DNA from 3 places in the Cnuibacter physcomitrellae genome. Region 3 is predicted to be linked to each of the others. Evidence: predicted binding sites of a transcription regulator. Region 3 holds the regulator's gene; each other region holds the start of a gene.
The links. Region 3 encodes HrcA, which represses chaperone genes, less so after heat shock. Its sites were predicted from a motif close to TTNGCACTCGNNNNNNNCGAGTGCNAA; they were not measured.

Region 1 (4,854 bases), 380 kb from region 3:
TCGTCGGGCTATCAGGCCCCGCCGCCGTCCGGCTACCAGGCGCCTCCGCCTCCCGGCCAGGGATACCCGTCCGCCCCGCCGTCCGCGGGTCAGGGGTATCAGGCGCCCCCGCCCCCGGCGGCGTCGTACCCGTCGTCGGGGCAGTCTCCGACGCCTCCGCCGTCCTCCTCGTACCAGGCACCCCCGCCTGCGGCTCCGGCCGCGCCCGTGGCTCAGCCGTCGTACCAGGCGCCCCCACCGCCGGCATCCGGAGGATACGGCGCACCGAACCCGAACGCCGCACCGGCGTACGGCCAGTCGCCGTACGGCGGGCCGAGCGGCGCTCCGGGCTACGGACAGGGCGTCCCGACGCAGCCGCCGGGATCGGTCCCCCCGGGGTCGCTGCCCCCGGGAGCGGTGCCCCCGCCCGGCTACTACGGGGGATACCCGGCGCCGCCGTCCGCGCAGACCAACGTGCTGGCGATCATCACGATCATCGCCGCGTTCGTCTTCTCGCCGGTCGGCATCGTGACCGGGCACATCGCCCTCAGCCAGATCAAGCGCACGCACGAGGGCGGTCAGGGCCTGGCGAAGGCCGGTCTGATCGTGAGCTACGTGTTCACCGGCATCGCAGTGCTCGGCATCATCGCGTACGTCCTGATCTTCGTCATCTTCTTCGCGACGGTGGGTTTGGGCACGGCGACGTACTCCTCCTACTAGCGTTCGTCGCCGTTCGCCCATCCGTTCAGGCCGGCGCGGGGCGCTCCACCAGGAGGGCCTCGTGCCGACCGGCGACGCGGGTGAGCACCACGGTCGCCGACCGCTCACCTCGCAGCCCGAGCCGCTTGCGCAGCGTTGCCGGATCCACGTCGATCCCGCGTTTCTTGATCTCGAGCGTCCCGACGCCCCGCTCGCGCAGCGCCTTCTTGAGCGCCTGCTCCGAGGCGGGGAGGCGCTCGAGGATGCGGAACGCGCTCGCGAAGGGCGTCTCGATCAGCTGGTCCGACGTCAGGTAGGCGATCGAGGGGGAGACCATCCCGGCCTCGAGCCGCTCGGCCAGTGCGCCGATGAGCCGGGCGCGGATCACCGCGCCATCCGGTTCGTAGAGGAACCCTCCGAGCGGACGGTCCCCGACGTCCGGGCTGTCGGCGGGCCCGGTCAGCTCCGCGGCTCCCGTGCCGGTGAGCACGAGCGCGGATCGCCGGACGCCCTCCCGGGCGAGGGGGCCGAACCACAGCCCCATCTCGACCAGCTGGCCGTCGACCGAGACCCACTGCGCCTCGGCGGAGTCGGGGATGAGGTCGCGGTCGAGGCCCGGTCCGAGCTTGACGCCCACCGGCATCCGCTCGGCCAGGGCGAACGCGAAGTCGAGCGACGGGGACCAGTCGGCGGGATCGTGCAGCCGCCGCGACGCCGCCTGACCGCCCGTCCGCCTGGCCGGATCGAGGTACACCCCGTCGACGCCGTCGAGAGGAGTGGTCTCGGCCGTCCCGACCTCCACCGTCGTGTCCGGGAAGTCGGAGAGGTTGTAGGCCGCGACCGCGGCCGTGACCTCATCGCGGTCGACCGCTCGTACGGCGACGTCGATCGCGGACAGGGCCAGCGCATCCGAGCCGATGCCGCAGCCGAGGTCGGCGACCCTGCCGAGCCCCGCATCGCGGAACCGCCCGGCGTGGAGTGCGGCGACCCGCAGCCTGGTGGCCTGCTCCAGGCCGGCGGGGGTGAACAGCATGCGGTCGGCGAAGGGGCCGAACTTCGCCCTGGCCCGCACGCGGAGCGCGGCCTGCGAGACGACGGCCGCCACGAGATCGGGGCTGTGACCGGCCCGGCGGAGCCGGTTCACCTCGTCGACGGGCCGGGATCCGTCGACCTCGTCGAGGAGTCGGAGAGCCTCCGGCGTGAGCAGTCGTGCGAGCTCGGCGGAGTCCATCCCGTCACCCTAGCCGACGGCCGACGGCGCGCCCGGGAAAGTCTGGCACTCGCGTTGCGCGAGTGCCAGAACTGCCTCTAGACTCGGTTTAGCACTCTCGTGAGCAGTGTGCTAACAGACGTTCCGAACCTAGGAAAGAAGAGGTCAACCGTGTCGGTCTCCATCAAGCCGCTCGAAGATCGCATCGTCATCAAGCAGGTCGAGGCAGAGCAGACCACCGCTTCCGGTCTGGTCATCCCCGACACCGCCAAGGAGAAGCCCCAGGAGGGCGAGGTCGTCGCCGTGGGCCCCGGCCGCATCGACGACAACGGCAACCGTGTCCCGCTCGACGTCGCCGTCGGCGACAAGGTGATCTACTCCAAGTACGGCGGCACCGAGGTCAAGTACGCCGGCGAGGAGTTCCTCGTGCTCTCCGCCCGCGACGTGCTCGCGGTCGTCGTGCGCTGAGTCGCTCGACGCGCTCTTCCCTCAGGGCCCGGATGGTCAGCCATCCGGGCCCTGATGCATCTCCTGACAGCCCTGCAACGACTACCGATAGTTTGGGATCGTGAACGAACGCGCCGTCGACCGCATCGGCTCCGGCCTCGTCTACGGGGCGGCGGCCAACGTGCTCTGGGGCGTCTTCCCGCTCTACTTCCTCCTGCTGGCCCCCGCGGGCGCCTTCGAGATCGTGGCCTGGCGGGTGCTGTTCTCCCTCGCGTTCTGCGCGCTCGCGCTCACGGTCACCCGGTCCTGGCGCAGCTTCGGCGCGCTCCTGCGCCGACGGCGGGTCGTGCTCACGATGGGCCTGGCCGGCGCGCTCATCTACGTCAACTGGCAGACGTACGTGCTGGGCACGCTCGCCGGCCGCGTGGTCGAGACCGCGCTCGGCTACTTCACGATGCCGCTGGTCACCGCGCTCCTCGGCGTGCTGGTGCTGCACGAACGGCTGCGACGGATGCAGTGGGTCGCCCTCGCGCTCGGAGGCGCGGCCGTGCTCGTGATCGCGCTCGGCTACGGCGAGGTGCCCTGGATCGCGATCGTGCTGGCGCTGAGCTTCGGCGCGTACGGCCTCGTCAAGCGGCGCGTCCGCGACGACGTCGACGCGCCCAGCGGACTGGCGCTGGAGACGCTGTGGCTGGCGCCGGTGGCCGTCGTGCAGCTCGTGGTGGTGTCGGTGACGAGCGGCCTGGTCTTCGGGACGGCGGGCTGGGTCAACACCGTGCTCCTGATGCTGGCGGGCGTGGTCACCGCGGTGCCCCTGCTGCTCTTCGCCTCCGCGGCCCGGCGGCTCCCGCTCACGGTCCTGGCCGTCGTGCAGTACATCGTCCCCGTCCTGCAGTTCGTGATCGGGGTGTGGGTCCTCCACGAGCCGATGCCGCTGGAGCGGTGGCTGGGGTTCGGGATCGTCTGGCTCGCCCTCGTCGTGTTCACCGTCGACCTCCTCCGCTCCAGGCGACCCGTGAGTCACGAATCGCTAACGATCGCGACCTGAGACATCCAGAAAACACGGCTGTAACAATCTCGGCCTAGTTTTGACCCAATCGCTGCGCTGGCTTCCGCCTGGGGGGTCGACGAGCGCAGCCACCAGAAAGGGTTCACAGGATGGTCCACACCACCAACGCCCTCCGGACCACGTTCCTGGCGGGAGCGGGCATCATCGCCCTCACCCTCGCCGGATGTGCGTCGGGAGGTGGCAGCACCGACTCGACCGCGTCGTCGACGGGCTCTGCCAGCTACACCTCGGCGACCTGCGAGAGCGGCGCGAGCAACGCCGACCAGCTCCTCGTCGGCACGATCCTGCCGCAGACCGGAAACCTCGCGTTCCTCAACCCGCCGGAGCAGTCGGGTGTCGGTCTCGCCGTCGCCGACATCAACGCCGCCGGCGGAGTGAACGGCAAGGATGCGTGCATCATCGAGGCCGACTCGGGCGACTCGACCGACCTCTCGGTCTCGACCGCCGGTGCGCAGCAGCTGATCGACGCGGGTGTGTCGGTCGCCATCGGCGCCGCGTCCTCCAGCGTGTCCCTGAACATCGTCGACAAGTTCACGTCGGCGAAGATCACCGAGATCTCGCCCGCGAACACCGCGGCCGCGCTCTCGGGCTACAGCCCCTTCTACTGGCGGACCGCTCCGCCGGACTCGGTGCAGGGCTCGGCGCTGGGCCAGCTCATCACCGGTGACGGCAACTCGAACGTGGCGTTCCTCGTCTTCAACGACGCGTACGGCACCGGCCTCCGCGACTTCACGCAGAGCGAGATCGAGGCTGCCGGCGGAAAGGTCGTCTACGGAGCCAAGGGCGCCGGCCAGGAGTTCCCTCCCGGTCAGACCACCTTCTCCTCCGAGGTGACCGCGGCGCTGGCGTCGAACCCCGACGCGATCGTCATCCTGGCCTTCGATGAGACCAAGGCGATCATCCCCGAGCTCGTCGCCCAGGGCTACGACATGTCGAAGACGTACTTCGTCGACGGCAACACGTCGGACTACGGCAAGGACTTCGACCCGGGCACGCTCGAGAACGCCCAGGGGACCATCCCCGGCGCGAACCCGAACGACGAGTTCAAGGGTCGCCTGGTCGACTGGTACAAGTCGGTCCAGAACGGCGACCTCGAGGACTACTCGTACGCCGCTGAGTCCTACGACGCCACCACCCTCGCGGCCCTGGCCGCGGTGAAGGCGAAGTCGAACGTCTCCGCCGACGTGCAGGCCAACCTCGCAGCGGTCTCCGGTGCGAACGGCGGCGAGGAGTGCGACAACTTCGCCGACTGCGCGAAGCTGATCGCCGACGGCAAGGACATCCACTACAAGGGACCGTCCGGCATCGGCCCGTTCAACGAGAAGAACGAGCCGTCGAGCGCCTTCATCGGCATCTACAAGTTCGACGAGAACAACAAGCCGGTCTGGCAGCAGGCCATCGAGGGACAGACCTCGTACTGACCTGATCGCCTGATCAGCACCCCCGGGCG
Region 2 (4,854 bases), 280 kb from region 3:
AGGCCGGCGTTGAACGCGATCTGCTTCAGCGGAGCCTCGATGGCGACCTTGACGATGTTCGCACCGGTCGCCTCGTCGCCCGAGAGCTCGAGCGTGTCGAACGCGGCGGTACCGGCCTGGATGAGGGCCACGCCACCACCGGCGACGATGCCCTCCTCGACGGCGGCCTTCGCGTTGCGGACGGCGTCCTCGATGCGGTGCTTGCGCTCCTTGAGCTCGACCTCGGTCGCGGCACCGGCCTTGATGACCGCCACACCGCCGGCGAGCTTCGCGAGGCGCTCCTGGAGCTTCTCGCGGTCGTAGTCGCTGTCGGTGTTCTCGATCTCGGCGCGGATCTGCGCGACGCGACCGGCGATGGCCTCGGGGTCGCCCGCGCCCTCGACGATGGTGGTCTCGTCCTTGGTGATGACGACCTTGCGAGCCTGGCCGAGCAGGTCGAGGGTGACGTTCTCGAGCTTGAGACCGACCTCCTCGGAGATGACCTGGCCGCCGGTGAGGATCGCGATGTCCTGCAGCTGAGCCTTGCGGCGGTCGCCGAAGCCGGGGGCCTTGACGGCGACCGACTTGAAGATGCCGCGGATCTTGTTCACGACGAGCGTGGCCAGAGCCTCGCCGTCGACGTCCTCAGCGATGATGAGCAGCTGCTTGCCCGCCTGGATCACCTTGTCGACGATCGGCAGGAGGTCCTTGATGTTCGAGACCTTGGAGTTGACGATCAGGATGTAGGGGTCCTCGAAGACCGCCTCCTGGCGCTCCGGGTCGGTGACGAAGTACTGCGACAGGTAGCCCTTGTCGAAGCGCATGCCCTCGGTCAGCTCGAGCTCGGTGCCGAAGGTGTTCGACTCCTCGACGGTGACGACACCCTCCTTGCCGACCTTGTCGATGGCCTCGGCGATGATCGCGCCGATCTCCGGGTCGGCGGCCGAGATGGATGCGGTGGCCGCGATCTCGTCCTTGGTCTCGATCTCCTTGGCGTTCGCCGCGAGCTGAGCGGAGACGGCCGCGACGGCCTTCTCGATGCCCTTCTTCAGGCTGATCGGGTCGGCGCCGGCGGCCACGTTGCGGAGGCCCTCCTTGACGAGCGCCTGCGCGAGCACGGTCGCGGTGGTGGTGCCGTCGCCCGCGACGTCGTCGGTCTTCTTGGCGACCTCCTTGACGAGCTCGGCGCCGATCTTCTCGTACGGGTCGTCGAGCTCGATCTCCTTGGCGATGGAGACGCCGTCGTTGGTGATCGTGGGGGCGCCCCACTTCTTCTCGAGGACGACGTTGCGACCGCGAGGCCCGAGGGTCACCTTCACCGCGTCGGCCAGCGTGTTCAGGCCACGCTCGAGGCCGCGGCGGGCCTCCTCATCGAAAGCAATGATCTTTGCCATGTGTGTTTCTCGTCCTCCCTGGACGTCAAAGATTCAGGGTTTAGCACTCGCTGAACGAGAGTGCCAGATCAATCTTGGCACTCGGCAGCATCGAGTGCAAGTGAAGGACGACTGTGAGACGTTAAACGCATCGACCCGGCCGAAGCCGGGTCGATGAGACGGTCCGCGCGACGCGGATCGGATGAGGGTTCAGGCGAGACGGACCGACTCCGCCTGCGGCCCCTTGGAGCCGGAGCCCACGTCGAAGACGACCTGCTGCCCCTCCTCGAGGACCTTGTACCCTGACATGTCGATCGCCGAGTAGTGGACGAACACGTCCTGCCCGCCGCCATCGACGGTGATGAAGCCGTAGCCCTTCTCAGCGTTGAACCACTTGACGGTCCCGTTCGCCATTCCTGCTCCCAAGTGCTGTGAATCCAAGACGAGGCGAGTTCGCCACGACTTGCCCAGATACTAACCAGCAGGTCAGGGGGCAGATGAGGCCGAACCGTCCGATTCAGCACATCGTTTCAGCGATTCAATCAGAATTAAACACAGGCGAAACAAAGCGCCCTCTGGGGCCCTTCGGACGGCGTCATCCGACGGTGTCGGACTCGCCCTCTCCCGAGGGGACGAGGCCCTCGGATCCGGGTCCGGCGTAGTCGGCGCCGATCACGACCGTGAGGGTGGCGCCGGGGAAGGCCGAGGAGAGCGAGACGGGGATCCCGAGCTGCTGCGACATCGCCAGAGCGGCCGCCTCGGCGGCAGGATCGGCGTAGTAGACGGTCGACGTGGCCACGTCGGTCTCGCTCGCGTTCGCCACGGTCGGCTCCGCCCAGCCGTTGGCCACCACGGCCTGCCCCACGGCGCCGGCCAGCCCGGCGACGTCGGTCCCGTTGAGCACGGTGACCGTCGCCTGCGGATCGACGGCGGGCGTCACGGTCGGGGTCGGGGTCGGGGTCTCGACAGGAGCGGCCGAGCTCGTCGAGTCGGCGCCGAGGATCCCGTCGAACTGGATGCTGTTGTTGACCACCGCGAGGTAGGTCACGCCGGCGCCGACGAGCAGAGCCGTCGCGAGCGCCGCCCAGGCGAACACGATCCATCCTCTCCCCCGAGGCTTCGGACCGCGATGCGCCCCCACCCGAGAGGTGGAGGCGGGGAGGTGGTCGAAGCTGTCGAGGGTGTGCTGGGCCATCCGGGTCCTAGTCGTCGTGCGGAAGCAGTCGCGCGCTCCGGGCAGCGAGGCGTTCGTCGCGCATCCGCTGCAGTCGCTTGATCAGCATCGGGTCGTGCGCGAGCGCCGCCGGCGAGTCGATCAACGCGCTGAGCACCTGATAGTAGCGCGCAGACGACAGGCCGAACTCCTTGCGGATGGCCGACTCCTTCTGTCCGGCGTGCCTCCACCAGCTGCGCTCGAACTTGAGGATGCGGACGTCTCGGCCGGAGAGCGAGCGTTCGTCCGCTCGGGCGGCGTGGTCTGCGGGCATGACCATCTCACCTCTGCTTCCTTGATCTGGCGCGGCTCCGGGTCAGCGCGCTGACGTCATAATAGGGGCGCGGGCGCGCCCGAGAGGGGAAGACGCACAGGAGCGAGGCCAGAGGACGCTATGCAGTCGCTGGGAAAAGCCCGAGTGCGTCCGGCCGGAGGGATCCGCGACTCAGGCCGACGGCGGTCGCAGCATCGAGATGTGGGGGATGCCCGCCTCGACGTACTCCTCGCCGAACGCCTCGAAGCCCGCGCGCACATAGAGGGGTGCGATGTAGCTCTGGGCGTGGAGGAGCATCGGCTCGTCGCCGAAGAGGTCCGTCGCCCTGCCGAGGAGGATCCTGGCCAGCCCCTCGCCGCGATGCGCCCGATCGACCACCACCCGGCCGATCACCCGATGGGCGCCGCCGTGCTCGGCGACCTCGTCGTGGAGGACCCGGAGGTAGGCGAGCACGTTCCGGCCGTCCTTGATGAACAGATGGACGGTGGTGGGCTCGACGTCGCGCCAGTCGAGCTCCTCCTCGTCGACCTTCTGCTCGACGAAGAAGACGTCGGTCCGCAGCTTCGCGATGCCGTAGACCTCGATCGGCTCCAGCTCGCTCCACGTCTTCTGGGTCAGGGAACGTTCGGTCACCGTCCGAAGTTTACTGAGATGATCGGACGAATCCGTGCCGGTCTCAGCCCCGTGCGGAGAACAAGGAGAACCCACCATGACGTATGAGGTGTCCAAGACCGACGCCGAGTGGCGCGACGAGCTCGACCGCGACGAGTACGCGGTGCTCCGCCAGGCGGCCACCGAGCGCCCGTGGACCGGCAAGCTGCTCGACGAGCACCGCGAGGGCGTCTACCGCTGTCGCGCCTGCGGCGCCGAGCTGTTCCGCAGCGAGACGAAGTTCGACTCCCACTGCGGATGGCCCAGCTTCTACGACCCGTCGGAGTCCGACGCGGTCGAGCTCATCCAGGACCGCTCGCTGGGCATGGTCCGCACCGAGGTGCGCTGCGCCTCCTGCGGCTCCCACCTGGGGCACGTCTTCGACGACGCGCCGCAGACCCCGACCGGCGACCGGTACTGCATGAACTCCATCTCCCTCACCTTCGAGCCGGCGGCCTGAGTGGGGGCGGTCAAGGAGGCGATGCTCGCCCGCCGCTCGATGTCGCGCGTCACCGACGCGGCACCGACTCGGGCGCAGCTGCGCGAGCTCGTGGAGGCCGCGGGCCAGGTCGCCGATCACAGCGGCCTGCGCCCCTGGCGCATCATCGAGCTGCGCGGAGACGACCGCGACGTCCTCGGCAGAGCGCTGGCGAAGGCCGACGGCAGGTCGAAGAAGGATGCGGTCAAGCACGTCGCCAAGGCCCGTCGAGCGCCGCTCGTGCTCGCGATCGTCGCCTCCTACCGCAGGAGCAAGGTGGCCCGGTGGGAGCAGGAGGCCGTGGCCTCCGGGGTCGCCCACGCCCTCAGCCTCGTGCTGCACGACGAGGGCTGGGGCGTGTTCTGGCGCACCGGATCGACCACGCGTCACAAGGCCGTGCGCAAGGCCCACCGCCTCGACAAGGACGAGGAGCTCCTCGGCTGGCTCTACGTGGGCGGGATCCCCGAGACAGGACGTCGCCCGCGACCGCGGAACCGCATCCGCGTGGAGCGGCATCTGTCAACCCTCTGACCCCGCGGGCCGGGGGCGGGAGAGCGCCGGAGTAGACTCGAGGCACTGTGACTGAACTGGACTCCAAGACTCCAGTCGACGAAGACTCCCCCTCCCAGGACACCCCTCGCGGGCCGGCCGCCGTCTCCCGCGTGTCGACGGCTCGGCGCTGGGCGGCTCTCCTCGCGCTCGCGCTCGGCGGCTTCGGCATCGGCGTGACCGAGTTCGCGACCCTGGGCCTCATCCCGGACCTCGCCTCCGACCTCCTGCCCGACGCGTATTCGGCGGATCCGGCCTCGGCCAACGCGACGGCGGGCATCCTGGTGTCGGTCTACGCCCTGGGGGTCGTCGTCGGCGCACCGACGATCACCGCCCT
Region 3 (4,854 bases):
CGAGCTCTCGTCGTCGCGCGACCTCGGCCTCTACGTGCACGTCCCCTTCTGCCGAGTGCGCTGCGGCTACTGCGACTTCAACACGTACACCTCGGGCGAGTTGAAGGGCGCGCGTCCGTCCGACTACGCGTCGCAGGCGTCCGCCGAGCTGCGGTTCGCCGCCGACGTGCTCGATGCCTCGGGCGTCGTCTCGCGCCCCTTCTCGACGGTGTTCCTCGGCGGCGGCACCCCGACGATGCTGCCCGCCGCCGACCTGGTGCGGATGCTCGGCACGGCTCGCGAGGTCGCCGGTCTCGCCGAGGGCGCCGAGGTCACGACCGAGGCGAACCCCGACTCCGTCGACGAGCGCTACCTCGCCGAGCTGGCGGAGGGGGGCTTCACCCGCGTGAGCTTCGGGATGCAGTCGGCGGTGCCGTCGGTGCTCGCGACGCTCGATCGCACCCACGACCCGGAGCGCATCCCGCACGTGGTGCGTTGGGCGCGCGCGGCGGGGCTGCAGGTCTCGCTCGACCTCATCTACGGGGCGCCGGGGGAGACCCTCGACGACTGGCGCCGCTCGGTCGACGCGGTCCTCGAGAACGGGCCGGACCACGTCTCCGCGTACGCGCTCATCGTCGAGCAGGGCACCCGGCTCGCCCGGCAGATCCGCACGGGATCGGTCCCCGAGCCCGACGACGACCTGCAGGCCGACATGTACGAGCTCGCCGACGACGCCTTCGCCGCCCACGGGTACGAGTGGTACGAGGTGAGCAACTGGTCGCGGTCCACCGGGACGCGCTCGCGGCACAACCTCGGCTACTGGCTCGGCCACGACTGGTGGGGTGTCGGTCCCGGTGCGCACAGCCACGTCGGCGCCACGCGCTGGTGGAACGTGAAGCACCCGTCGGCGTACGCGTCGCGCATCGCGGAGGGGGTGTCGCCCGCCGCCGGTCGCGAGCGGATCGGCGCCGCGTCCGCCGAGCTCGAGCGCATCCTGCTGCTCACACGGGTGCGCGAGGGGATCGCCCTGTCGTCGTTGCTCCCGACCGCGCGTCGCGAGGTGGCGGGCCTCCTCGCCGACGGCCTCGTCGACCCCGCCGCCGCCTTCGCCGGCACCCTCACCCTCACCCGCCGCGGCCGCCTCCTCGCCGACGCCGTCGTCCGCCGCCTCACCTGACCCCGCCCCGGCCGGGCCCGGGTTGAGCCAACTCCGGAGATTCGTCCTGATCTGAGCTGACTCCGGATCTGCCGCGGCGTGTCGCACCGAATGTCCGGAGTTGGCACGGCGGAGGGACGCCGGACAGCGAGAAGGCGCCCTTCCGGAAGCTCCGGAGGGGCGCCCTCTCGTGGTTCGACGAGTCGAACGGACTACTTGATGAAGCGGAAGTTGAAGAAGTAGCGGTAGGTGCCGCCCTGGTTCACCTTCACACCCGCGATGATCGCGAAGATGAGGCCGACGATCTGCACCGCCCACGCGAGGAAGTAGAACAGGAAGCCGATGAAGATGAAGGCCGTGATCGTGCCGATGATGTAGAGGCCGACCACGAAGATCGCGACGGTGATCTGGAAGTTCAGCGACTCCTTGCCCTCCTGGTTGGTGAGGGGGCCGCGGTCCTTGAAGATGAGCCAGATGATGAGCGGCGGGATCCAGCCGAGGATGCCGCCGAGCTGCGCGAGGAACGCCCACTGCTTGTCCTCGGCCGGGCTGAGCGGGGCCGCGGCGGGAGCGGCGCCGTACGGCTGCTGGTACCCGGGCTGCTGAGGCTGCTGGTACCCGGGCTGCTGGTAGCCGGGCTGCTGAGGCTGCTGGTAGCCGGGCTGCTGCGGGGGCTGCTGGTATCCGCCCTGCGGGGGAGGCGTGGGCTGACCGGCGTTGGGGTCGTAGGGGTTGTTGGGGTCGGTCACGTCTGGGCCTTTCGCTTGGAGACACATGCCTCTGTCGGGTGCCAAGATAGCGGCACCTCGGCCCCGCGGCAATGACCGTTGCTCAGGATGTCGGGGGACGACTCCGACTCAGGCGCGGTAGGATTGGCAGTCCAGCGGTCCGAGTGCCAGGACCGCAGCGCCGGTCGGAACGCTCGTCGGCGCGGGCGGTGAGAGGAGGTCCGGCATGGTGTCCGAACGCAGCCTCGAGGTCCTCAGGGTCATCGTGCAGGACTACGTGGCCAACCGCGAGCCCGTCGGCTCGAAGACGATCGTCGAGCGCCACTCCTTCGGGGTCTCGGCGGCGACCATCCGCAACGACATGGCGCAGCTGGAGGAGGAGGAGCTCATCGCGGCTCCGCACACGTCCTCCGGGCGCGTGCCCACCGACAAGGGGTACCGCCTCTTCGTCGACCACCTGTCCGAGCTCCGTCCGCTCTCGTCCGCCCAGCGGCACGCCATCGAGGCCTTCCTCGGGGCCTCCGCCGACCTCGACGACGTGCTCGCCCGCACGGTCCGCCTGCTCTCGCAGCTCACCCACCAGGTGGCTCTCGTGCAGTACCCGTCGCGGCACCAGGCCAGGGTCCGTCACGTCGAGCTCGTCTCGCTGGCGCCGAGGCGCCTGATGTCCGTCGCGATCTTCGACTCGGGGCAGGTCGAGCAGCGCGTCATCGAGACGCCCGCCGACGTCGATGCGAGCACGCTCGCCGACTTCCGTGCCGTGGTCAACAGCGTGGTCGTCGATCGTGGGCTCCTCGACGCCGCCGCCGCCCTCGACGTGCTCGCCGCGGCCGACGCCCGCGACGGCGTGGAGTCGAGCATCCTCGCGACCCTCCAGGAGCAGTTCGCCGCCAACCGGCAGGAGAAGCTCATCATCGCCGGCGCCGCGAACCTGGTGCGCACCGAGGAGGACTTCCGCGGCAGCATCCTCCCCGTGCTCGAGGCGGTGGAGGAGCAGGTGACGCTCCTGCGTCTGTTCAGCGAGATGGAGGCCGACCAGCGCGGCGTCTCGGTGAGCATCGGCCGCGAGAACGAGTCGTTCGGCCTCGGTGAGACCTCGGTGCTCGCCAGCGGCTACAGCGGCAGCGGCTCGGCCGTCTCGCGTCTGGGCGTTCTGGGGCCGCTCCGTATGGACTACTCGAGCAACATCTCGGCCGTGCGCGCCGTCGCGCGGTACCTCACCCGTCTCCTCGGCGAGGCCTGACGGCCCGTGCCGTCCTGCGCCTGCCGCCGTCCGGATCCGATCCACACGAAGGAGTAGCCCCTGGTGGCTGACCACTACGACGTCCTCGGCGTCTCCCGCGAGGCGACGCCCGACGAGATCAAGAAGGCCTACCGCAAGCTCGCCCGCGAGCTGCACCCCGACGTCAACCCGAGCCCGGAGGCGCAGGAGAAGTTCAAGCAGGTCACGCACGCCTACGACGTGCTGAGCGACCCCGGCGCTCGACGCGACTACGACCGGGGCCCCCAGCCCGGGTTCGGTCAGGGCGCCGGAGGCTTCGGCGGGTTCGGCGACATCTTCGAGACCTTCTTCGGTGGCGCGACCGGCGCTCAGCGCGGGCCGCGTTCCCGGGCAGAGCGGGGTCAGGATGCGCTGCTGCGTGTCGAGGTCGACCTCGGCGAGGTGGTGTTCGGCACCCATCGCGACATCGAGGTCGACACCGCCGTGGTGTGCGAGACCTGTCAGGGCAGCTGCTGCCAGCCGGGCACCCAGCCGGTGACCTGCGACGTCTGCCGCGGCTCGGGCCAGATCCAGCGCACGGTCCGCTCGCTGCTCGGCAACGTCGTGACGAGCGCCCCCTGCGGTACCTGTCGCGGCTACGGCACGGTCATCCCCTACCCCTGCAACACCTGCCAGGGCCAGGGCCGCGTCCGCGCTCGTCGCACGATCCCCGTCGACATCCCCGCCGGCGTCGAGTCGGGGCTCCGCCTGCAGCTGCCAGGCCAGGGCGAGGTCGGCCCGGCGGGCGGCCCCCAGGGCGACGTGTACCTCGAGATCAAGGTGCGCCACCACGACGTCTTCAGCCGTGCCGACGACGACCTGCTCTGCACCCTCGAGGTGCAGATGTGGGATGCGGTCCTCGGCACCACCACGACGGTGCAGGCGCTCGACGGCGACATCGAGCTCGAGCTGCGCCCCGGCGTCCAGAGCGGTGACGTGCTCACCGTGAAGGGGCGCGGCATCACGCACCTGCGCGGCGCGGGCCGCGGCGACCTCAGGGTCGGCGTGCACGTGCTCACCCCCACGAAGCTCGACGGCAAGCAGAAGGACCTCATCCGCCAGCTCGCCGCGTCCCACAAGGGCCAGAAGCCGTCGCTCACGCAGTTCCAGCAGGGCCTGTTCTCGAAGCTCCGCGACCGCTTCCTGGGCTGAGGCGCATGAGCTCGCTGTTCCTCCGCGACGACCTCGCCGCTGTGCCGCACGCGGTCGGCGACGAGGTCGAGCTCACCGGCGACGAGGCCCGCCATGCGGCGACGGTCAACCGGATGCGCGTGGGGGAGTCGACGAGCCTCGGCGACGGCCGTGGCCTCGTCGTGTCGGGAACGGTCACGTCCGTCGAGCCGAAGCGGGTGGTGATCGCCGTCGACGGCGTGCGGCGGACCGATCCGCCCGCCGTGCGGCTGACGCTCGTGCAGGCGCTCGCGAAGGGCGACCGCGACGAGCTCGCCATCCAGGCCGCCACGGAACTGGGGGCGGATGCGGTGGTGCCGTGGCAGGCGGAGCGCTCGGTCTCGCGGTGGTCCGGCCCGAAGGTGGCGAAGGGCGAGGAGCGCTGGCGCTCGATCGTGCGCGAGGCCGCCAAGCAGGCGATCCGGCCCTGGGTGCCGGAGGTGGGATCCCTCGCGTCCACCGCCGACCTGGTCGGGCTCGCGACGCGCAGCCGCATGCTCGTCCTCGAGCCCAGCGCGTCCGCGCGTCTGTCGGAGTGGCCGCGCGAGGAGGATCGCGCC

Region 1: a site for HrcA is predicted at 1,952-1,978, ahead of groES (co-chaperone GroES). Genes of this name have one in related genera too.
Region 2: a site for HrcA is predicted at 1,414-1,440, ahead of groL (chaperonin GroEL). Genes of this name have one in related genera too.

Annotation. Positions count from the first base shown of each region.
Region 1 is NZ_BMHD01000002.1:416,723-421,576, reverse strand. Features, by position in the region: gene IEX69_RS18880 (DUF4190 domain-containing protein) at 1-699, shown strand, start outside; gene IEX69_RS18875 (THUMP-like domain-containing protein) at 725-1,909, opposite strand; gene groES (co-chaperone GroES) at 2,060-2,356, shown strand; gene rarD (EamA family transporter RarD) at 2,457-3,383, shown strand; gene IEX69_RS18860 (ABC transporter substrate-binding protein) at 3,494-4,825, shown strand.
Region 2 is NZ_BMHD01000002.1:323,932-328,785, forward strand. Features, by position in the region: gene groL (chaperonin GroEL) at 1-1,373, opposite strand, end outside; gene IEX69_RS18395 (cold-shock protein) at 1,563-1,766, opposite strand; gene IEX69_RS18400 (LytR C-terminal domain-containing protein) at 1,948-2,547, opposite strand; gene IEX69_RS18405 (DUF3263 domain-containing protein) at 2,555-2,839, opposite strand; gene IEX69_RS18410 (GNAT family N-acetyltransferase) at 3,011-3,472, opposite strand; gene msrB (peptide-methionine (R)-S-oxide reductase MsrB) at 3,549-3,950, shown strand; gene IEX69_RS18420 (nitroreductase family protein) at 3,972-4,499, shown strand; gene IEX69_RS18425 (MFS transporter) at 4,547-4,854, shown strand, end outside.
Region 3 is NZ_BMHD01000002.1:40,371-45,224, reverse strand. Features, by position in the region: gene hemW (radical SAM family heme chaperone HemW) at 1-1,156, shown strand, start outside; gene IEX69_RS17075 (DUF4870 domain-containing protein) at 1,348-1,884, opposite strand; gene hrcA (heat-inducible transcriptional repressor HrcA) at 2,090-3,106, shown strand; gene dnaJ (molecular chaperone DnaJ) at 3,170-4,276, shown strand; gene IEX69_RS17060 (16S rRNA (uracil(1498)-N(3))-methyltransferase) at 4,282-4,854, shown strand, end outside.